Regions from separate parts of the Flavobacterium sp. DSP2-3-1 genome, predicted to be linked through region 2. Evidence: riboswitches for the same ligand, from Rfam matches in the RefSeq annotation. Region 2 holds a riboswitch; the other holds the start of a gene.
The links. A riboswitch is a leader RNA that binds a small molecule or an ion and turns the genes downstream of it on or off. The one in region 2 is predicted to bind S-adenosylmethionine.

Region 1: linked by a shared signal. The riboswitch ahead of ACP7AT_RS07385 (Na+/H+ antiporter NhaC family protein) and the one ahead of ACP7AT_RS11475 (alpha/beta fold hydrolase) in region 2 are both predicted to bind S-adenosylmethionine.

What each region holds. Positions count from the first base shown of each region.
Region 1 is NZ_JAFCVD010000005.1:94,707-101,831, forward strand. It holds gene ACP7AT_RS07380 (DUF7619 domain-containing protein) at 242-2,647, shown strand; SAM-I-IV-variant riboswitch at 2,828-2,924, shown strand; gene ACP7AT_RS07385 (Na+/H+ antiporter NhaC family protein) at 2,979-4,301, shown strand; gene fabG (3-oxoacyl-[acyl-carrier-protein] reductase) at 4,484-5,230, shown strand; gene ACP7AT_RS07395 (hypothetical protein) at 5,306-7,125, shown strand, end outside.
Region 2 is NZ_JAFCVD010000009.1:59,007-66,131, forward strand. It holds gene thrA (bifunctional aspartate kinase/homoserine dehydrogenase I) at 1-1,749, opposite strand, end outside; gene ACP7AT_RS11475 (alpha/beta fold hydrolase) at 1,768-2,730, opposite strand; SAM riboswitch class I at 2,809-2,916, opposite strand; gene ACP7AT_RS11480 (hypothetical protein) at 3,149-3,358, opposite strand; gene metK (methionine adenosyltransferase) at 4,109-5,359, shown strand; gene ACP7AT_RS11490 (carboxypeptidase-like regulatory domain-containing protein) at 5,559-7,125, opposite strand, start outside.

The sequences.
Region 1 (7,125 bases), on a different contig from region 2:
ATATTATTACTGCTAAAATGGAATGCCCCGAAACCTCATTTTACGAAGACAAATATAGGTAACAGAATAATGCTATTTTTCTGATTTTTATAAATTATAATAAAAACCGTCAAATAAAAGGCAATGGAAAGTGTTTGTGAAAAAAAATGCACTTACACTTGCCAATATACTAACGCAGTTCATTTTTATTTAGCTTTTTTTAATGACAATTTTCTTATATTTACGATCACGATACATTCCTATGAAAAACAGCTACTTTATAATTATTTCTCTTTGCATTTGTGCAATTGCCAATGCTCAAACAATTAATTTTCCTGATGCAAATTTTAAGGCAAGATTGCTGGAATCTAATTCGGCTAACAACATTGCCAGGAATTCGCTAAACAACTATTTCAAAATAGATGAAAATAATGATGGAGAAATCCAAAAATCTGAAGCTTTAAAGGTTTTCTCGCTGGATGTCTCTAACTATAGAACTATTACTACTCTTTCTGGAATTGAAAATTTTACAAATTTAAAATTTTTAGACTGTTCCTCTAATGTAATTGAAGATTTAGATGCTAGGCCGCTTACTAATCTGCAAACTTTAATATGTTCTTCGAATAGATTTATATCCTTGAATATTGCAGGATTGAGTAATCTAAACAGATTGGTTGCAGAATCTATATTATTAACGAATATCGATTTATCAGGGCTTCAAAACCTAAAAGAAATTGAATTTAATAATGGCACGTTGACGAGTTTAGATTTAAAAGGGTTAATTAGTTTAGAATCTATTAGTTGTAGATATAATCAATTGAAGTCAATAAGTAATATTTCAGATTGTATAAATTTGAAAAAAATGTACACTGAAAATAATTTAATTGAAAATCTAAATGTGCAAGGTTGCGTAAATTTAGAAAGTTTGATTTGCCGGTATAATAAAATTACAAGTTTGAATATTTCCGGATTACCAAAATTAAGGTATTTGGAGGCTGGAGGTGAATCTTTAACCGCTATTGAATTGAACGGGATAAGTAATATTGAACAATTACATGTAGACTATAGTAATTTAACCACTTTAGACCTCTCTCAATACATAAAATTGAAGTATGTAAGTAGTCTTTTCAATGCTAAACTTACTACAATTTTTGCCAAAAATGGAATGTCTGAAAGTATCGATTTTTACAGATGTCCAGTTTTGAAATATATTTGTGCTGATGAAAGTCAATTTGAAAACATAAAAAATACAATTGATTTATATCAAGATAAGAATGTCAATTATAACTCCTATTGCTCTTTTACACCTGGTGGTATATTTTACACCATTAAAGGTAAAACCACTTTAGATAGCAACAACAATGGTCAGGATAATTCTAATGTAAATTATCCGAATTTAAATTTTTCAATCACAGATGGAACTACCAAGGGAAGTATAATTTCAAATAGTTCTAAAGAATATGCTATTTATGTGGGGGAGGGAACGCAAACTATTACTCCTATATTAGAAAATATAAACTATTTTAAAGTTTCTCCCGCAACGGTCAACATCAGTTTCCCAGCATTAACAAGTCCATTTACTCAAGATTTTTTGATTGCTCCTAATGGAAATCATAATGACTTAGAAGTAAAATTATTACCACTCCTACCTGCTAGGCCAGGATTTGATGCTACTTATACTATTGTATATAAAAACAAGGGTACTACAACACTTTCGGGCACTGTTGTTTTAAACTTTAATGATGCTGTTTTGGATTACGTCTCCGCCGTTCCAGTTATCAATAGACAAGTTATGGATCAACTTACTTGGGACTACAGCAATTTAAAACCCTTTGAAATCAGGGAAATTACCATAACGCTTAATGTTAACTCTCCCATGGAAACGCCTGCAGTAAATATTGGAGACCGTTTGAGTTTTAATGCGCTAATTAATCCAGTTACTACTGATGAGAAAATAGTTGATAATTCTTCGGCTTTACGCCAAAGTGTGGTTGGCTCTTTTGATCCAAATGATAAAACATGTTTAGAGGGAGATATTGTCACTCCAGATTTGATAGGAGAATATGTAAATTATGTAATTCGTTTTGAAAACACAGGTACCTATCCAGCCGAAAATATTGTAGTAAAAGATATAATTGATTTGTCAAAATTTGACATTTCAACTCTGATTCCCATCAAAGCGAGTCACTCCTACAGTTCTAAAATTTCTGAAGGTAACAAAGTTGAATTTATCTTCGAAAAAATTAACCTTCCTTTTGACAATGCCAACAATGATGGATATATCGCTTTTAAAATAAAAACGTTACCAACATTAATGCTTGGTGATTCTTTTGCAAATGAAGCTTCTATTTATTTTGATTATAACTTTCCAATAGTGACCAATAAAGCTACATCAACATTCAAATCATTAGCCGTAGAAGATTTTGATTTTTCTAGTTTTTTTAAAATTTACCCTAATCCAGTAGATACCGAATTACATATTACTGCAAAAAATGAAATTGAGGTTCAATCTATAGCAATCTATGATATTTTGGGACAAATAATACTCGCATTGCCTGATGCTCAAAAGAGTTCCACCATTGATGTTGCGAAATTGACAACCGGTACTTATTTTTTGAAAATCAAAACCGATAAAGGATTCTCCAATTCAAAATTCCTTAAAAAGTAAAAAGCGACAAAATAATAAAGAGCATCTAACCGTATTGTATTCCAATAGAAGACGAGCGAAACGGCTTATTTTCAAAAGAATACATTCAATTGCTAGACCTCCTTAAGTATTACCATTTACTGATTTACTAATTTTTTGGATAAAATTTTTATTTTTTCATAAATAATCAATTACTTTTGCACCCGTTATCACGAATCCTGCAATAGGATAGCAACCTGCAACAACAAGCAAGGTGCTAAAACGATAAGCCAAATCCTTTGGAAAAAATGTTGTTTACATTCCCATTTTTAGCTTTGTTTTTCGTCATAATTTTTAATTGTAAATTATTTTTATGACTTTATTTTCAAAAGACAAAGGAAATGCCTTTGCATTAATTCCTTTATTTATTTTTATTTTTACTTTTTTAGGAGCAGGAATTATTCTAAAAGATTTTTATGCTTTTCCATCGCCAGTGGCTGTTCTGGTGGGTATTATTGCTGCTTTTTTGTTATTCAAATCTTCAACTGACGTTAAAGTTGCTACACTAATTGCAGGATGTGGAGAAAGCAAAATCATGACTATGTGTTTAATTTATTTATTGGCCGGCGCTTTCGCGGTGGTAAGTAAAGCGATGGGCGGGGTTGATGCCGTAGTTAATTTTGGAATAAATACTATCGACGTAGCTTATTTTCCTTTAGGAATTTTCTTGATTGCTTCTTTTTTATCAACTGCTACAGGAACTTCAGTAGGTGCGATTGTAGCTATTGGTCCTATAGCGGTTGCATTAGCTGATAAAAGTGGTGCCTCATTACCTTTGATTTCAGGTGCTTTATTGGGCGGCTCGATGTTAGGTGACAATCTTTCCATGATTTCTGATACTACGATCGCAGCAACGCAGTCATTAGGATGTGATCTAAAAGACAAGTTCAAAATTAACTTGTTTATTGCTTTTCCAGCTGCAGTTTTTACTATTCTGGTTTTCTTTTATCTTGGTTTGAAGTCGGATATTGTGACCGTTGCCATTGCAAAAAATGATTTTTCATGGATAGCAATTGTACCTTACATTTTAGTAATCATATTAGCGGTTGTGGGTGTTAATGTATTTTCAACATTGCTTATTGGTACTTTATTAGCAGGTATAATTGGATATTTTAGTGGTTCATTTACGCTAATGGAGTTTACGCAAAAGATATATGAAGGCTTTACTAGTATGACTGATATTTTCTTATTGTCTATGCTTACCGGAGGTTTAGCTGCCATGGTAGATAAAGCGGGCGGAATAACGTATTTATTAGTTCAGATTAAAAAAAGAATTAAAAGTAAAAAATCAGCTCAAGCGGGAATTGGCGCTATAGTTGGTTTTGCTAATTTAGCGATAGCGAATAATACGGTTTCTATTGTAATTACAGGGCCGATTGCTAAAGAAATTAATGATGAATACAATTTAAATCCTAAAAAAACGGCTGCAATTCTGGATATTTTTTCGTGTATAATTCAAGGGATTTTACCTTATGGTGCTCAAGTATTGCTTATATTGAGCTACGCTAACGGGAAATTAGATTTCTTTGATTTAATTAGTAATGCTTGGTATCATTTATTTTTATTAGTTTTCACATTAGTGGCTATTTACAGTTCGTTTTGGGATAAATGGACAAAACGATTCTTTAAAATTTAAGAATTGAATTTTGACTGTTATTGCTTTTGAATTTTTTTTAAAAAGGGAATTATTATATATTTGACGAGTGTTAGATAGCCCTGATAGCAGTGAAAATCCTTTTATGTGAGCGGGAGCGATCATAAAAGATTGAAACGGATAGCAGGAATAGCTCCAAATAAAATTTAAACTAATTTTTAAATATGAAATTACTAGAAGGAAAAGTTGCCATAATTACAGGTGCGAGTCGCGGAATTGGGAAAGGAATTGCTGAAGTTTTTGCAAAACATGGTGCAAATGTTGCCTTTACTTACAGCTCTTCTGTAGAATCGGCTTTGGTATTGGAAAACGAATTGAACGCTCTTGGAATTAAAGCTAAAGGATATCAATCAAATGCTGCCGATTTTAATGAGGCCCAAATTTTTGTTGATGCTGTTTTAGCTGAATTTGGAACGGTTGATATTCTAATAAACAATGCTGGAATTACTAAAGACAATCTATTGATGCGTATGTCTGAAAGCGATTTTGATCAAGTAATTGATGTCAACTTGAAATCGGTTTTTAATATGACAAAAGCCATTCAACGTACTTTCCTGAAACAACGATCTGGCTCGATAATAAATATGAGTTCAGTTGTAGGTGTAAAAGGAAATGCAGGACAGACTAATTATGCTGCTTCTAAAGCGGGAGTTATCGGTTTTTCTAAATCTGTAGCACTAGAATTAGGATCACGTAACATTCGTTGCAATGTAATTGCTCCAGGTTTTATAGAAACAGAAATGACAGCTAAATTAAACGAAGATATTGTAAAAGGATGGAGAGACGGAATTCCGTTGAAACGTGGCGGAACGACTAAAGATGTTGCCAACGCCTGTCTTTTCTTTGCCTCAGATATGAGTGCTTACGTGACTGGACAAGTTATGAATGTTTGCGGAGGAATGCTTACTTAAAAAAGTTATCAGTTTTCAGTAATCAGTAAGATGAGAACTGAACACTGAACACTGAACACTGAACATTGCTAAAATATGACAACAACTACCTTGCTACTATTACTTCTTTCTATACTATTAGCTGGCAGTTTGTCGTTTTTTCAATACATCTACAAAGCTAAAAACAAATCGAAAATCGGTTGGTTTTTGGCTTTTTTGCGTTTTTCATCCATTTTTGTAATTTTATTGTTGTTGATCAATCCAATAATAACCAGAAATACATTGGAAACTGTAAAAACACCTTTACCGATTGTTGTTGACAATTCAAGTTCTATTTCTTTTTTGAATGCCAATGAAAAAGCATTGGTATTGTATAAAAAAATACAATCAAACTCGGATTTACAACAGAAATTTGACGTGCAATCGTATCAATTTTCAGATGATTTTGAACCAACAGAAATATTTGATTTTAAAGGAATCCAAACGAATATTGATGTTGTAGCTAAAAATCTAAAAAGTATTTATAAAAACGCAATCTATCCAACTGTTTTAATTACGGATGGAAATCAAACTTCGGGGAATGATTATATCTATAGTTTTGATGTTGCGAATAAAGTATTTCCAGTGATTGTAGGTGATACAACGACTTTTTTAGATTTTAAAATCAATCAGCTGAACGTTAATAAATACGCTTTTCAAAAAAATAAATTTCCTGTAGAAGCTTTTTTGCACTATTCAGGAACTAATAGTATAACTGCTGAATTTGTAATATCTCAAGGCAAGTCGGTATTTAGTAAACAATCGATTACCTTTTCTCCCTCCAAAAAAACGGCAAAAGTAAGTGTTCTTTTACCGGCTGATAAAATAGGATTACAGGTTTTTAAAGCTACTATCACATCAAAAGAAAAGGAAAAAAACACGTATAATAACACCAAGAATTTTGCGGTTGAAGTTATTGACCAAAAAACAAATATTGTCATAATTTCAGCCATAAATCATCCTGATTTAGGTGCGCTAAAAAGAGCGATTGAATCCAATGTACAGCGTAAAGTAACAATCGTTAAACCAGATGAAGTCAAAACATTGCAGGATTTTAATGTTTTAATTTTATACCAGCCAACAACTGAATTCAAAACCATTTTTGAGAATAATAAAGGTGCGGGAATCAATACGTTTATTATTACTGGTAACAACACCGATTTCAATTTTCTGAATCAGCAACAGAATAATTTGAGCTTTAAAATGAGTGGACAAAAAGAAGATTATTTGTCAGTTTTTAATGCGCAGTTTAATTTGTTTGCAGCTGACAATATCGGGTTTGAAAATTTACCGCCTTTGCAAAACGCTTTTGGAAACGTAACTACAAAAGGAGCGGTGTCTGTTTTGCTTTCGTCCAAAATTAGAAATATAGATACTAATTCACCTTTATTGGCTTTTACAGAAAATCAAGGCAGGCGAGACGCTTATCTTTTGGGAGAAAATAGTTGGAAATGGCGTTTGCAAACGCATGTCAACAATCAATCTTTTGAAAAATATGATATTTTAATCGATAAGATTATTCAATTTTTAGCTTCGAATAATTCTAAAAAATCACTGGTTGTTGAGCATGAAAGTTTTTATAATTCCGGTGAAACCATTGAAATAACTGCGCAATTTTTCAATAAAAATTATGAGTTTGATGAAAAAGCCCGTTTGACTATTGCGGTAACAAATACCAAAACCAGGCAAACAAAAAATTACGATTTACTAAAAGATAATAATTCCTTTAAAGTCAATCTTGACGGATTGAAAGCCGGTTCTTATGCGTTTACAGTAAAAGAATTGAATTCTAAAACGACCTATTCCAGTAGTTTTGAAATTCTTGATTTTGATATTGAAAATCAATTTGTCAATCCCGATGTCGAAAAATTAACACA
Region 2 (7,125 bases):
TTGATTATCCGCTAATACTTTTCGCAATTTTTTATAAAAACTATAACTTAATGTATTAGCTACCTTATTAGAAGAAATCAAATCAAAACTGCTTACTGCAAGTGGAATGTAATTTTCAACAAATGTGGCACTTGCCGTGTTATCAATCGCAATCAAATTCTCCAAATGATGCTCATTTGCGTAAGCAATTACATCATCGATAGTGTAAGAGAAACCATTATTTTGGATTTCATTTTTCCAATTTGGAGTAACACCATTTTTATTCAGTAACACATTTTTTGAATTGGCAATCGCAAAAACATTCAGTTTGATGTCTTTTCTTTTCTCAATAGTTGCAGCCGATTCCAATATTTGGTTAATCAGGGTTCCGCCAACTAATCCATGTCCGAAAATAGCGATATTGATTTTCTTAGCTACTCCAAAAATCTCTCCGTGAATCACGTTTAAAGCTTTGTTCAGTTGGGATTTTTTGACAACCAAACTCACGTTTTTACCAGTTACCGTATTATTGAAAAGTATTGGGACAATTTTATTTTTTATCAACGCTGTATAAGGCTTGTGAAATGTACTCAAATCCTGCCCAATGATAGAAATTACCGAAACATCATCCGTCACCGTGATTTTATTTACATCTTTTGAATAGAAATCATTCTCGAATTCTTTCTCTAATTCAATCATGGCCTTTGTGGCCTTATCCGCGGCTACAACTAAACCAATTCCTCTTTCTGAAGAACCTTGTGAAATGATGCTTACGCTAATATCATTGTCGCCCATTACTCTGAAAATACGGGCATCTACACCAGTTTTCCCTAGCAATCCTCTTCCTTCTAAGTTTACTAGTGACACATTCTCCAAGACTGAAAGCGTTTTAATTCCTTCCTTGTTAGAATTGGAAGTAATTAACGTTCCTTTATTTTCGTGATTAAATGTATTCAAAATACGAAGTGGAATGTTTTTCTCCAATAAAGGAATGATGGTTTTGGCATGAAGAATGGTCGCACCAAAATTGGCTATTTCATTAGCTTCATTAAACGATAAATGATCAATTTTCTTTGCATCAACTACTAAATCAGGATTAGCGGTATAAATTCCGTCTACGTGCGTATAATTTTGTAATTCTTCTGCATTCAAATAATTCGCAATCAACGAAGCGGTATAATTACTGCCGTTTCTTCCTAAAGTGGTTGTATCATTATTATTGTTAGAACCAATAAAACCTGTAATAATATTTACCGTTGTTCCGTTATTTTGCTTGAAATAATTGATGACATTTTTCTTAGAAATTTGTTCCAAAGGTTGCGCATTACCAAATTGAGAATCGGTTTTTATCAATTCTCTAGTATCAACAAAACGAGCATTTATTCCATTTTCAAACAGAATAGCGGTCAGTAATTTTGCAGAAAGCAACTCTCCTTTTGACAGAATCTGATCTTTAATTTTTTTGCTGTAATCGCCGATTAAACTTATGCCTTCGAATAATTTTTCCAAAACAGTGAATTCCTCAGACAAATCAACGCTTTCATATTCGTCTTGTTGGTATTTTTTGAAATCCTCAAAAAGCGGTTTATAATCCCCATTTTTAGATGCAATACTTAAAATTTCTTCTAATTCATCCGTAGCATTTCCTCTTGCCGAAACCACAATGGCAATTTCTTCACCCTGATTTACTTTATCGGTTATTATTGCGATCACCTTATTTATCCCGTCGCCATTCGATAATGATTTACCTCCAAATTTTAATATTTTCATTGTGTTCTGTTTTTTGGCTTAGAATATATCCTGAAGCAAATTGTGCAATTGTTTGTATTCTATCAAAAAAGCATCGTGTCCGTGAATGGAAACAATTTCCTGATAGGTTACATTATTTTTATATTTTTTTAATTCCTCGTAAGTTGCTATATTTTCATTTGCAGTAAAAAACAAGTCTGAATTGATTCCTATAATATGAATATCAGCTTCAATTTTTGAAGTTATTTCTTCGAATGAAGCGCGGTTTCTGGTAATATCGATCGTTTTCAACAGTTGATTCATCATTTTATATGACGAGATCTGAAAACGTTTCTGCAATTTTTCGCCGTGATGCAACAACCAGCTTTCTACATTAAAAATGGCTAATTCTTCATTGGTTGTTCTCTGAAATTTTGCCGCAAAAGATTCCGGAGTTCGATAACACAGCATGGCATGAATTCGAGCGTCTTCAATAGGTTTTGAAGAGTTTTTCAGGATTTGTTCCTGCAAAAAGCAATTGGCAATTAGCCAATCCGTCGATTTCCAATCGGTTGCAATAGGAATTAAGTGTTGTGTAATTTTTGGATTTAAAGCAACCATTTCCCACGCGATTCCTCCGCCAACAGAACCGCCAATAATAGCATAGGTTTTTTTAATTTCAAGAAAATTAATCCCTTCAATAAAAATTCTGGCAATATCTCTGGTAGTAAAGTCCGAATAATTTTCGATAATCAAATCATCAAAACCATTTCCGGGAACATTAAAAGCGAGTATCGTATATTTTGTGGTATCTATAGTTTTATTTGCACCAATTAAATCATTCCACCACCCCGTTGATCCAACAACTTGCGAATTTCCGGTCAATGCATGATTTACCAAAACGATCGGCGCGGAATGCAATTCTGGTCCAAAAACTTGAAAACTTAAGTTTAAGGCAGCATAAAAAGCGCCACTTTCAGTGGTGAAATTTTGTAATGTAATGGATGTTGGTTTGTTTTCCAATTGCAAATCTTTTATGATTTTTGACTTGTGTCTGGAAATATTAGAAAGAAAGCTAGGAGTTATCTAGACAAATTCTTAGTGTTATCTTTCCACGTTTGGCGTGGTAGAATGCAGCACCTTCTTCGATAAATCGAAGGGTTGCTAAGGCTTCATCGGGTCTAATCCCTCTGCCTTTCTTTATAACATTTCAATACGTTTGTGAACTTAAAGATGCAAAGTAACCACTATTTTTTGAAATAACCAAATTTTTGTACGCAATCGATTTTTTGTTTCGTTTAAATAAAAATCTGAAAGCAACAAACATACAAATGTTATTTTGACGAAGTATCATAAAGCTAATTAGATTTTTTACTTCGCCAAAACAACAATTTTAAATACCTTTTTGAAGATCTCAAAACCGAAAATAAATTCGGATTTCTTAAATAAAAAGCGCTTCATTCTCTTGGGAATACATTAGAAAAAGTAATGAATTTGGCACTGTTTTTTGTGCCAAAGCATCGTTTTTTGAAATTTCGAATCTAGGGTGAATCAGTTCATTTTTAGAACTGTTCTCTTTTTCCTTTTTGCTCTTAAAGTCAATACTTTTTAGTACTTGAAATGTCTTGGTAAAATACTTAGTTGCGCTCATAATTTTTAGGTGTTAAATTTTTAAACTCATTTTTGATTTCATTGTAATTATTATTTTAAAATTTAAAAAGCTTCAGAAAAACAAAAAACCCTTTTGGATACATATCCAAAAGGGTTTTAAGTTATCATACTAACTTATACTTTTGGAATCAACTGACGCAAATACGCATAATGGCATTTGCAGTTATCACATTGTTGACTGTTGAATTATTTGTATGCTGGAATTTTTGGTTGTTCATGTATGTTACTATTTCTGTAAAATTATTAGGTTGTATTCAAAAAAAAAGCTTCCCGTTATTTGGGAAGCTTTTGCTATATAATTTAATTTAAAATTATGCAATAAGCGACCCTGAGGAATTGTCCTGCGCGACTTTAAACATAGTGTAAATATTAAATTTCATTTTTACTTTTTTAGATAATCAAATTTGCAAATTATTTTTTATATATCCAAATAAGTTTCAAAAAAAATATTAGCCGTAATGCTCCAGAAGTTATTTTTTACTTTAATTAAACCAAAAAAAGATTTATCAGCAAAAAAAAGTTAAGATTAATTTGCAATTCAAAATGGTTTCATACATTTGCACCCGAATACAAGAGGAAAAATTTGAACTGATTGCAACCTCTTCATAATGAAACAAATTCATTATGAATACTGATAATTTTTCAGTAGAAAAAATGCTAAAGCAGGAACTCTCCTTTAGTCCTTTTCAGCAATTATTTTTTCTCGCTTAATTTAAAAATAATATTTATTATGGCCTATTTATTTACGTCAGAATCTGTAAGCGAAGGACATCCAGACAAAATTGCAGATCAAATTTCAGACGCATTAATTGATAATTTCTTGGCATTTGATGCTGACTCAAAAGTAGCGTGCGAAACTTTAGTAACAACTGGTCAAGTAATTTTGGCTGGTGAGGTAAAATCAAATACCTATTTAGACGTACAACAAATCGCTCGTGACGTAATCCGAAAAATTGGTTACACCAAAAGCGAATATATGTTTGAAGCCAATTCTTGTGGAATCCTTTCTGCTATTCACGAACAATCTGCTGACATAAATCAAGGTGTTGACAGAGCAAATCCTGAAGAGCAAGGCGCTGGTGATCAAGGAATGATGTTTGGTTACGCTACTAATGAAACCGAAAATTACATGCCTTTGGCACTTGATTTATCTCATAAATTATTGCAGGAATTAGCTATCTTAAGACGCGAAAACAACGAAATTACGTATTTACGTCCTGACGCTAAATCTCAAGTAACGTTAGAATACAGCGATGACAACAAGCCAACTCGTATTGAAGCTATTGTAATCTCGACACAACATGATGATTTTGATGAAGAAGCAACAATGCTTGCAAAAATCAAAAAAGATATTATCGAAATATTGATTCCAAGGATCATTGCAAAAAATCCTGCGCATGCGCATTTATTTAACGATGCAATTCAATACCATATCAACCCAACCGGGAAATTCGTAATTGGAGGGCCACACGGAGATACTGGACTTACAGGAAGGAAAATCATTGTGGATACTTACGGTGGAAAAGGGGCTCACGGTGGTGGTGCATTTTCTGGAAAAGATCCGAGTAAAGTAGATAGAAGTGCAGCTTATGCTACACGTCATATCGCTAAAAACTTAGTTGCAGCAGGTGTTGCTGACGAGATTTTAGTACAAGTTTCGTATGCCATTGGAGTTGCAAAACCAATGGGTATTTTTATCGATACGTATGGTACTTCAAAAGTGAATTTGACTAATGGAGAAATTGCCAAAAAAGTTGAAGCTATTTTTGATATGCGACCTTACTTTATTGAGCAACGTTTGAAATTAAGAAACCCTATTTACAGCGAAACTGCTGCTTACGGGCACATGGGACGTACTCCAGAAACGGTTACCAAAACTTTCTCTGCTCCAGGTGGAAACGAAAAAACGGTTACTGTTGAATTGTTTACTTGGGAAAAATTAGATTTTGTTGACCAAGTTAAAACCGCTTTTGGATTGTAATCATCTAAAAATATTTATATCTAAAACCCGAAATCCAATTGAATTTCGGGTTTTTTTTAGCCCTGATGGAAATGGAAATCCTTTGCTGAAAAAGATTCATTTTTTCATATAAAAAAAGAGCGACCAACGGAAGCTCCTTTATTTATTTAGAAAAATAATCTTTTTCAGCAAAGATTGAAATGTACAGCAGGATTAGCTCCTACAAATTATACTTTAAAGAGAAAATCACATAGCGTGGCTGAACAGTATATTGTGAAGTTCTGGTGGCAAATTGGGTAAAACTATCATCATTTAATGAGGTTGTATTCAATAAATTTGTTCCGCTTACTTTGTATTCTAGCTTGCTGCCTTTCTTTTGATAAATTAAACTGGCACTCAAGAAATCATATTCATTATTGACTGTTTTAGCATTGTTGTAGTAATGATAAAACTCATATTCCGCTACAAAAGAAAAACTGCTCAAGAAGAAATAATCCAATTTAGCAAAGGGTCTTTCTGTATAAAAAGTAGCGTTATTGTAATCATTCGTAACCACATTATATCCTAATTCCAGATTAGGCATATTCTTGTAATTCGTTGATGCTTTAAAAGTATAGTTTTGGGTTAAACTCTCGTTTGTTGACAACACATTATTCTGAATGTTATTGAACTTAGACCAATTTAGAGAAGCTGCCAAAGAGGCTTTGTAATTCTTCAGAAAAGAACGTCCGTACGAGCCAGTTCCTGAAAGTGTTTCATCAGCAAAATCAGAGTTGAACGGCGATGAAGTTTGATTTACTCCATTGAATACGGCACTAGTTTTTATCGCGTCCACTCTTTTAGAATAGGAAGCTACCGCAGTAATATTCTCAAAATTAAACATGTTGTATTTAAAGTAACGCAACGAATGTTCTTGTACAGTCGCGTTCTCTAAAAATCGGTTTCCTTTGGTCAGGCTATTGTAATTAGAGAAAACAAAACCCTCTGCTAATCTATTTATATCAGTAAAATTATTGGTATACGAAAAATTATAAGTTAATGTTTCCGATTTTTTGATTTGATAAATCGCCAACAAATCTGGCAACGCTCTGAAGAAATTTTGACTGTTACTGGTTCTTAATTGCTCATTTATCATGTTGTAGCTGTGCAGACTTACTCCGGGAGTAAACGTGAATTTCCCGCTCAAAATCTTATAATGCAACCCCAAAAACGTGTCGTTGAAATTGTAAGTCACATCATTTGTGTTGGCATTATTAGTCAGATTATTGACTGTTTCATTATCCAGAATTTGAAAAATACCAGAATTAAAATTTTGATAGGAATACGTATTTCCTAACGTCACATTGATGTTGCTTTTTGGGGTGACCATGTAATAATAATCCAATTTAGCGTCAATTTTATTAGTTTTTACAAAGCGACTCTGGTTGATCTTATTTCTGTTTTGTCCAGCCACATACCCCGCCAAACTGAATGGCTGCGATTGCAAATTAGCATTATAAAAAGGATCTTCTTCTTGAAACAAATGTTGCATTTCGAAAGCAAAAATATTTTTGTCGCTTTGTGTGAAATACAAACTTAAGTTTTGATTTACCGAAATTGGATTTTGATTTTTTATCGTATTAATGTTTTCTATTTTGGAATTATTGTTGACAATAGATTCTCTTAACAGTGAATTATTCTCGTCTTGTTTGGATAATTTGGTTAAAACATCATAATCAAATTGAAACCTCGCACTAGGTTTATAGCTGGAGCTCAATTTGAATAATCCTAAATTACTTTTTTGGTTT